Regions from separate parts of the Arthrobacter sp. NPDC057259 genome, predicted to be linked through region 1. Evidence: predicted binding sites of a transcription regulator. Region 1 holds the regulator's gene; each other region holds the start of a gene.
The links. Region 1 encodes HrcA, which represses chaperone genes, less so after heat shock. Its sites were predicted from a motif close to TTNGCACTCGNNNNNNNCGAGTGCNAA; they were not measured.

Region 1 (2,923 bases):
CGGAAAGTCCGGGACTTCCCGCGCCGGTCCTCAAGGGCCACCACGTGCATGCCGCCGGACTTCTCCACCCGGGTGACGGCACCAACCCAGCCGGACTGCACGTCCTCGAGGACCATGCCGCGCTGCACCGGGACCTCGGGCAGCTGGGAAGGGGCGGGGGCGGTGAGGTCCTGCGGGCCCCAGTTCTGATAGGACATCGGTTACACACTGCTTTGCATCGGGGCGGAACTGCAACGGGGGACTGCGTCGGGCCGGGGTGGTGGCCGGCCGCGCCGGGCAGTCGCCCGGCTTGCCACGGTCACGCCCGGAGCGAATCCAATGCTAACAACGCGGCCGGACATATTAGACTGGTTAGCACTGAGGCATGCCGAGTGCTAACCCCCGGGTTCTTCCGGGCGGCGGGCGCCGGTTGACGGTTGAGGCTCGATTGGAGGTGCGGCGTGAGCGAACCACGCAAACTCGAAGTGCTGCGCGCCATCGTGGAGGACTACGTCCATTCCCGTGAACCCGTGGGCTCCAAGGCGCTGGTGGAACGCCACCACTTGGGCGTCTCCAGCGCAACGATCCGCAACGACATGGCCGCGCTGGAGGACGAGGGGCTGATCACCGCCCCGCACACCAGCGCCGGCCGGATCCCCACGGACAAGGGCTACCGGCTCTTCGTGGACCGCATCTCCGCGGTCAAGCCGCTGTCCCCGGCGGAGCGGCGGGCCATCCAGGCCCTGCTGGAGGGCTCCGAAGACCTCGACGACGTCCTGGACCGGACCGTGCGCCTGTTGGCGCAACTGACCAACCAGGTGGCCGTCGTGCAGTACCCGCTGCTCAGCCGGGCCCGGGTGCGGCACATCGAGTTCGTGCTGCTGGCACCGCGAAAGGTGCTGACCGTGCTCATCGCGGACACCGGTAAGGTCGAACAGCGCGTCATCGACGTCGGCCAGGACCTTGGCGACGAGACCCTCGCCGAACTGCGGGGCATCTTCCTCGGCCGGCTCGGCGGCACCCCGTTGAGCCTGCTCCCGCAGACCCTGCCCGACGTCGTCGACAGCACCGCCCCCGCCCGCCGCGGCGCCGCCCAGGCGCTGGCCCGCGGACTGGAGGCGCTGGCCGCCAGCAGCCGCGAGGAGCGGATGGTGATGGCCGGCACGGCCAACCTGGCCCGCTCCAACGTTGACTTCCCGCTGAGCATCGGTCCCGTCCTCGAGGCCCTTGAGGAGCAGGTGGTCATGCTCCGGCTGCTCTCGGACATGGCGGAGGACCCCCGCGGCGTGACCGTCAGCATCGGCCGGGAGAACCCCTACGACGGGCTTTCCGAGGCTTCCGTAGTGGCCACCGGGTACGGCCCCGACGCCACCGCCAAGGTGGGCATCCTCGGCCCCACCCGGATGGATTACCCCACCACCATGGCCGCCGTCCGCGCGGTGGCCCGCTACCTTTCACGGATCCTCGGGCCCTGACCGGCCGGATCCACCACCAGGCTTGTCGCCCAGCACCGGCAGTACAAAAAGGAAGAGATACACACTTTGAGCAGCCACTACGACGTTCTTGGAGTCTCCCGCGAAGCAACCGGCGAGGAAATCAAGAAGGCCTACCGCAAACTCGCGCGGACCCTGCACCCGGACGTCAACCCGGGCGAGGACGCGTCCGAGCGCTTCAAGGCGGTCACCCACGCCTACGAGGTGCTCTCCGACCCGCAGAAGCGCCGCGTCTACGACACCACCGGCAACGAGAACGGCACGGACAACGGCTTCGGCGGCGGCAGCTACGCCGGTCAGGGCTTCGCGTTCCAGGACATCTTCGAGACCTTCTTCGGCGGTGCCGCCGGTGCCGGCGGTCCGGCCTCCCGCGTCCGCCGCGGCCAGGACGCGCTGATCAGCGTCCGGATCGAGCTGCGCGACGCCGTCTTCGGCGTCAACAAGAAGCTCGAGGTGGACACCGCCGTCACCTGCCCCACCTGTGAGGGCTCCTGCTGCCGCGAGGGCAGCCACCCCGAACGCTGCGACATCTGCGGCGGCAGCGGCCAGGTCCAGCGCCCGGTCCGCTCCATCCTGGGCCAGGTCATGACCACCGCCCCCTGCGGCAGCTGCGAGGGCTTCGGCACCGTCATCAAGGACCCCTGCAACGAGTGCGCCGGCCAGGGCCGGATCCGCAGCCGCCGGTCGCTGACCGTCAAGGTCCCCGCCGGCGTCGCCACCGGCACCCGGATCCAGCTCTCCGGCCAGGGCGAGGCCGGCCCGGCGGGCGGCCCCTCCGGCGACCTGTACGTGGAGATCCGGGTCAACAACGACGCGACCTTCGTCCGCGAGGGCGACGACCTGCACGCCAGCCTCACCATTCCGATGACGGCCGCGGCCCTTGGCACCGAGCTGACCCTGGACACCTTCGACGGGCAGCAGGAAATCGACGTCAAGAGCGGCACCCAGTCCGGCGAGGTCATCACCCTGCGCGGCCTCGGCGTCACCCACCTGCGCGGCTACGGCCGCGGCGACCTCAAGGTGCACCTGCAGGTGGAGACCCCCGCCAAGCTCGACGCCGCCCAGGAGGATCTCATGCGCCAGCTGGCCAAGCTCCGCGGCGAGCAGTTCACCGAGGGCAAGCTGGCCGCCAGCGGCGGGGTCTTCGCCAAGCTGCGGGACCGCCTCGGTAACCTGTAGCGGTGAGCAACCCGGTCTTCTTCACCCCCGCCGGAACCCTGGACCACCAGGCCCCGGGTTCCATCTTCGTGCTGGACGGCGCCGAGGCGCGGCATGCCGTCACGGTCAAACGCCTCACGGCGGGGGAGCAGGTGGACATCGCCGACGGCGCCGGCCGCCGGATCACCGGCACGGTCACCGCCGCCGGGCCCCAGGAGCTGACGCTAGAGTGCAGTGCCGTCAACGATGAGCCGCGTCCCGCGGTGCGGCTGGTCCTGGTGCAGGCCCTGGCG
Region 2 (2,923 bases), on a different contig from region 1:
TTTTCCTTGTCCCAGTCCGAGTCGGTGCGGGTCAGCTCGGCGCGCAGCTGTGCGACACGGGCCGCGACGTCCTCGGCAGAACCGGCACCGTCGACGATCGTGGTGTTGTCCTTGGTGACGGTGATACGCCGCGCGGTACCGAGGACCTCCAAGCCCACGGTGTCCAGGCTGAGGCCCAGTTCCGGGGAGACGACCTGCGCGCCGGTCAGGGTCGCGATGTCCTGCAGCATGGCCTTGCGGCGGTCACCGAAGCCGGGAGCCTTGACGGCGACGACGTTCAGGGTGCCGCGGATGCGGTTGACGATCAGCGTGGACAGGGCCTCGCCGTCGACGTCCTCGGCAATGATGAAGAGCGGCTTGGAGGCCTGCAGGGCCTTCTCCAGCAGCGGCAGGAAGTCCTGCAGCGAAGAGATCTTGCCCTGGTTGATCAGGATGAGGGCGTCCTCGAGGACGGCTTCCTGGCGTTCCGCGTCGGTGATGAAGTACGGGGACAGGTAGCCCTTGTCGAACTGCATGCCCTCGGTCAGGACCAGCTCGGTCTGCGTGGTGGAGGACTCCTCGATGGTGATCACACCATCCTTGCCGACTTTGCCGAACGCCTCCGCCAGCAGTTCGCCGACCTCGTCGCTCTGCGCGGAGATGGCGGCAACGTTGGCCACCTGGGTGCCCTCAACCGGACGGGCGTTCTCCAGCAGGCGGGCGGCGATGGCCTCGACTGAGACCTCGATGCCGCGCTTGATCTGGCCCGGGGCCGCGCCGGCGGCAACGTTGCGCAGGCCTTCCTTGACCAGGGCCTGCGCCAGCACCGTTGCGGTGGTGGTGCCGTCACCGGCGACGTCGTTGGTCTTGGTGGCGACCTCCTTGGCCAGCTGCGCGCCCAGGTTCTCGTACGGGTCGTCCAGCTCAACCTCGCGGGCGATGGTCACGCCGTCGTTGGTGATCGTGGGGGCGCCCCACTTCTTGTCCAGCACGACGTTGCGGCCGCGGGGGCCGAGCGTCACCTTGACGGTGTTGGCGAGCTTATCGATACCGGCCTCGAGGGACCGGCGGGCAGCGTCATTAAACGCGAGCTGCTTTGCCATGGTGTTGTCCTTTCACGAAAGAACCCCGCGCAGCCGTTCCGTTCATTACTGACGGTCCGGCGGCGCGGGGATCCAAGAGAGTTACTTTACGACGATCGCCAGAACGTCGCGGGCGGACAGTACGAGGTACTCGACACCGCCGGTCTTGACTTCGGTTCCGCCGTACTTGGAGTAGATGACGACATCGCCAACGGCAACGTCGACGGGAACGCGGTTGCCGTTGTCATCGAAGCGGCCGGGGCCTACCGCGACAACTTCGCCTTCCTGCGGCTTCTCCTGTGCGGAGTCCGGGATAACCAGGCCGGAGGCCGTGGTCTGCTCGGCTTCGAGCGGGCGGACAACAATACGATCCTCAAGAGGCTTAATAGAGACCGACACTCGGACCTCTCCTTTTCGTCAGCAAATTCATGGACTTCAAAGCGGTGGTGCCATGCGTACAGACCGTCGTCGCGGTGCCGGCAGCAGCCTGGCAGCTGATGCTTTGGTGTTAGCACCCGCCTAGGGGGAGTGCTAATGACGACTCTATGTAAGGAGTTAGCACTCGGTCAAGGTGAGTGCCAGAAGTTCATCTGTGGCGAACGGCCGCCTGATGTCCGGATGGGCAAGCAGCCCGGCTACTCCCCCGCCAAGTCGTCGTAGTCCCACTCCAGCCCGTCGTCGTCCTCGTCCACCCGGGGCGCGTCGTTGCGCGTCCGGTAGAGCAGGAAGCCGCCGGCCAGGGCCGCGAGGAGGCCGGCGATCAGGAAGATGATGCTGCCGATCCGGACCCCGGCGTAGGTGTCGCGGATGGCCCGGGCCTCGTCGGTGGCGTCCGCGACGTCCTTGCCGTCCACCGAGTAAACCGTGGCATTGAAGGTGTCGAGGAGGAAGATGATCACCAGCAACGCGGCGCAGACGACGGCGACCACGACGCCGGCGATCAGCGCCGGGCGGGCGTAGCGGGCCAATCCCCGACGGCCCGGGGCCTCCCCCGCCGCCGTTCCATCGGTTTCCGTGTTCCTGTCCTTCATGCCGTCAAGCCTAGTGGGCGCCGCGGGGTTCCCGGGCCTGAACTACGATCGATGGCATGGCTGAGACACCGCAGGACCAGATCGCACCACTGCTCAATCCGGCGGGGTGGGAACTGCTGTCCTCGCTGGGCCCGTACCGGGAGGAGGAGGCGTTCCAGCTCAACGCGGCGCTCCGCAAGGCAGGCCACCCGGCGGATCTGGTCTCCGCGGCCTTGACGCAGTCCCGGCTGCGGACCAAGGCGGAGGCCAAGTTCGGCGAATTCGCCCGGCAGATGATCTTCACCCGTGCCGGCCTGGAGCAGGCCACCCGGCTCACGGTCGCCGCCCGGCACGCCCAGCGTTTCGCGGAGGCGGGGGTCACCCACGTCGCGGACCTGGGCTGCGGGCTCGGCGCCGATGCGATGGCCCTGGCGTCCCTGGACCTGACCGTGACCGCGGTGGAACTGGATGAGACCACCGCTGCCTGCGCCACGATGAACCTGATCCCGTTCCGGAACGCCACCGTGGTGCACGCCGACGCGGAATCCGTGCCGCTGGACGGGATCGACGGGGTCTGGTTGGACCCGGCCCGCCGGACCACGTCCACCTCGGGCACCACCAGGCTCTGGGACCCGGAAGACTTTTCCCCGCCGCTGTCCTTTGTCGAGTCGCTGGCCGCCTCCGGCCGCGCCGTCGGCGTGAAGATGGGCCCCGGGATCCCCCACACCGCAATTCCCGCGGACTGCGAGGCACAGTGGGTTTCGGTGGGCGGCGACGTCACCGAGGTCGCCCTGTGGTTCAACTCCGTCCGCCGCCCGGGCATCCGCCGCGCCGCGCTGGTGCTCGGCCCGC
Region 3 (2,923 bases), on a different contig from region 1:
GCCTGGTCTGTGGACGGTGCGGCGCACCGGTGCTCCGGTCTGCGCCGTCGGGCGGGCCTAGTGGATCAGTTCCCGGGTCATGCCGAAGGGGACCTGGTCCGAGAGCGCCGCGGTGTAGTGGCCGGGCTTGTGGCGGGTCAACAGGATGCCGTGGGTGCCGGTGAGCATGGCCACCCGCTGCAGGCCCTGGACCGCGTCGTTGAGCCGCTCGTCCAGCAGCCGCCGGCTGTCCACCTGGATCTCAATGCACTCGTTGGCTGTGGTCATCGGAACTGCCTCTCCCGGAGCGTCCCCTGCGCACCATTTCACCCCGCTGTGTCACCGTGCGGACCACGGCTGAAGTGAGATTAGCCTCTGGGTTAAATGTGAGTCAAATCACCACGCGGGCGGCGCGCCGGAGCATTTTCCCGGCGTCCGGCGCCGTCAAAAGCCCGGCTCCCAGCAAACCGGGATAATCTTCCCTGAACATTAATGGCCACGGAGTGAAAAGGCGGACGCGGGCAATGGCGCAAGACCAATCAGGAGAACGCCCGGGCTGGTGGCGGGTCTTCCACGACAAGTTCGTCGTCGAAGAGCGGTACATGGAGCCCGAGGACCGCCGCAGGCTCTACCGCACCGGCGCCATCCTCATGGTCGTCGGCGCCGCGCTGTTCACCTTCATCCTGATCAGCGTCCTGACCCACACCGGCATCAGCGCGGTGGACGAGCCGATCCGCTCCGGCCTGGTGGCCCTGCGCGGCGAGCCCGCCACCACCATCATGATCATCCTTGCGATCGTCTTCGGCCCGATCGGCCTGCCCATCATCATCCTGGTGGTGACCGTCGCCTGGGGCCTGCTGGCAAAGCACGCATGGCGCCCCATGGTGCTGGCCGGCGCCATGCTGACAGGCGTCATCCTGGCCCAGCTGATCGGCCACGCCGTCGAACGCCACCGCCCCCCGGTGGACCTGATGCTCTTCGGCGCCGACGCCACCTTCTCCTTCCCCTCCGGCCACGTCCTGGGCGCCTGCGACTTCCTGCTGATCACCAGCTTCCTGGTCTTCTCGCGGCGCCGGAACCCGCGGGCCGCCGTCGTCGGCTTCACCGTCGCCGGGATCGGCATTGTCTTCGCCGCGCTCAGCCGGCTGTACCTGGGGTATCACTGGACCACCGACGCACTGGCCTCGCTGTCCATCTCCTTCGTGATCCTGGGCGCGGTCATACTGCTCGATACGTGGCGGACCGCCCGCATCCCGGGCGAGCCGGTCACCGGCGAGCTCTCCAAGAAGGAAGCCGCCGCGGAGTAGGCCCCCGACGGCGCGCCGCTCCTCTAGCGGGCCGCGCGCCGCTGCGCCTCCTTGCGCCGCTCAAGCTCCCGGCGAAGCCCGGCGTTGGCGGCCTCCAGCTCCAGCACCTTGGCGACGCCGGCCAGGTTCAGGCCCTCCGCCAGCAGCTCACCAATCCGCCGCAGCACGGCAAGATCCATCTCGCTGTATTGCCGGGTGCCGCCCGCCGTGCGGTCGGGCGTCAGCAGGCCCTTGCGCTCGTACAGCCGGATGTTCTGCTGCCCCGTGCCCACGAGGTCGGCCACCACCGAAATCGCGTAGACCCCCACGTCGTCCCCCCGTTGCGCCATGCTGCCCTCCTCCGGGTCGACGCCGCCGCGGCGCCGGAAAATCCTCTTGCACCAGTTTCACGCCGGTGCTATAAAAAAACTATATCCGCCACCATAGATAATCCATAGATGGGAGGGGCGGCGGATAGCCCGAAAACCTGAAGGACTCTCGGATGAAGGAGTGGGAAATGATGTTGATGCGTACGGACCCGTTCCGTGAACTGGACCGGCTGACCCAGCAGGTCTTCGGAACCACGGCGCGGCCTGCCGCGATGCCGATGGACGCCTGGCAGGAGGACGGCGAATTCGTCGCCGCCTTCGATCTCCCCGGCGTCAACGTCGACTCGGTGGACCTCGACATCGAACGGAACGTCCTGACCGTCCGGGCCGAGCGCCGTGACCCGACCCAGCCGAACGTCGAGATGATCGCCTCGGAGCGGCCCCGCGGCGTCTTCAGCCGGCAACTGATCCTAGGCGATTCGCTGGACACGGAAAACATCAAGGCCAGCTACACCGACGGCGTGCTGACCCTGCGCATCCCGGTCCTGGAGAAGGCCAAGGCGCGCAAGATTGAGATCACGCACAGCCAGGACAGCATGCACGAGATCGCCAAGTAGCACCGGCGGCATTGCTGCCGGTTTGGCGTAGGATCCGGTGCCCTCGGGCGCCGGGTCCCCGCCGTTCCCAAGTAGCAGTCGAAAGGAGCCGTCCGAAATGAGGGGCGGGGCCGTGAACCGTGACCCGCGGGGCCTGTATGCCGCCCTCGGCGTCGGGCCGGATGCCACCGGCGCTGACATCCGGCGCCGGTACCGGGCGCTGTTGCGCCACCTGCACCCCGACGTCGGGGCGCCGGGAGGGGAGGACGTGCGCCGGGTCCTTGAGGCCTTCGCCGTGCTCCGCCACCCGAAATCCCGGGCCAGCTACGACCCGGCCTACGGGCGGACCGATGGCTTCGAGCGCGCCGGCCGGGATATCCCGGTGCGGCGGCATGCGACGCAGCCGGCGGCCGCGGGTCACCCCGGTGCGCTGGGAACGCGGACCGGGGTGACCCGCGGCCGCCGGGGCCCCGCACCCCCACCACAGCTGGATAAGAGGAGGGCAGCCATGAGCGCATGGCGGCAATACGATTCACACCTGATCCCCGCTTTCCACGAACGCTTCGAGGAACGCTGGGGCGAGGGCACGGCACCGTTCCTTGACCCGGAGGCGCACGAACTTCCCCTGCCGCGCGCCCAGTGGATCAACGTCGACACCGGCGCGGCGCTGGCGGTGGTGCCGATCTGGGCCGCCGAGGACAGCCAGCACCGCTCGTTCGGGGTCTTCTACCTG

Region 2: the regulator HrcA is predicted to act here: its motif matches at 1,617-1,643, upstream of groES (co-chaperone GroES).
Region 3: the regulator HrcA is predicted to act here: its motif matches at 1,661-1,687, upstream of ACFUCU_RS07390 (Hsp20/alpha crystallin family protein).

The regions. Positions count from the first base shown of each region.
Region 1 is NZ_JBHUYA010000001.1:505,891-508,813, forward strand. Features, by position in the region: gene ACFUCU_RS02420 (DUF3097 domain-containing protein) at 1-197, opposite strand, end outside; gene hrcA (heat-inducible transcriptional repressor HrcA) at 441-1,454, shown strand; gene dnaJ (molecular chaperone DnaJ) at 1,521-2,651, shown strand; gene ACFUCU_RS02435 (16S rRNA (uracil(1498)-N(3))-methyltransferase) at 2,654-2,923, shown strand, end outside.
Region 2 is NZ_JBHUYA010000004.1:91,859-94,781, reverse strand. Features, by position in the region: gene groL (chaperonin GroEL) at 1-1,082, opposite strand, end outside; gene groES (co-chaperone GroES) at 1,164-1,460, opposite strand; gene ACFUCU_RS08220 (hypothetical protein) at 1,697-2,092, opposite strand; gene ACFUCU_RS08215 (methyltransferase domain-containing protein) at 2,149-2,923, shown strand, end outside.
Region 3 is NZ_JBHUYA010000003.1:310,096-313,018, forward strand. Features, by position in the region: gene ACFUCU_RS07375 (hypothetical protein) at 58-267, opposite strand; gene ACFUCU_RS07380 (phosphatase PAP2 family protein) at 504-1,286, shown strand; gene ACFUCU_RS07385 (MerR family transcriptional regulator) at 1,310-1,615, opposite strand; gene ACFUCU_RS07390 (Hsp20/alpha crystallin family protein) at 1,786-2,211, shown strand; partial or broken gene ACFUCU_RS07395 (DnaJ domain-containing protein) at 2,309-2,461, shown strand; gene ACFUCU_RS07400 (hypothetical protein) at 2,699-2,923, shown strand, end outside.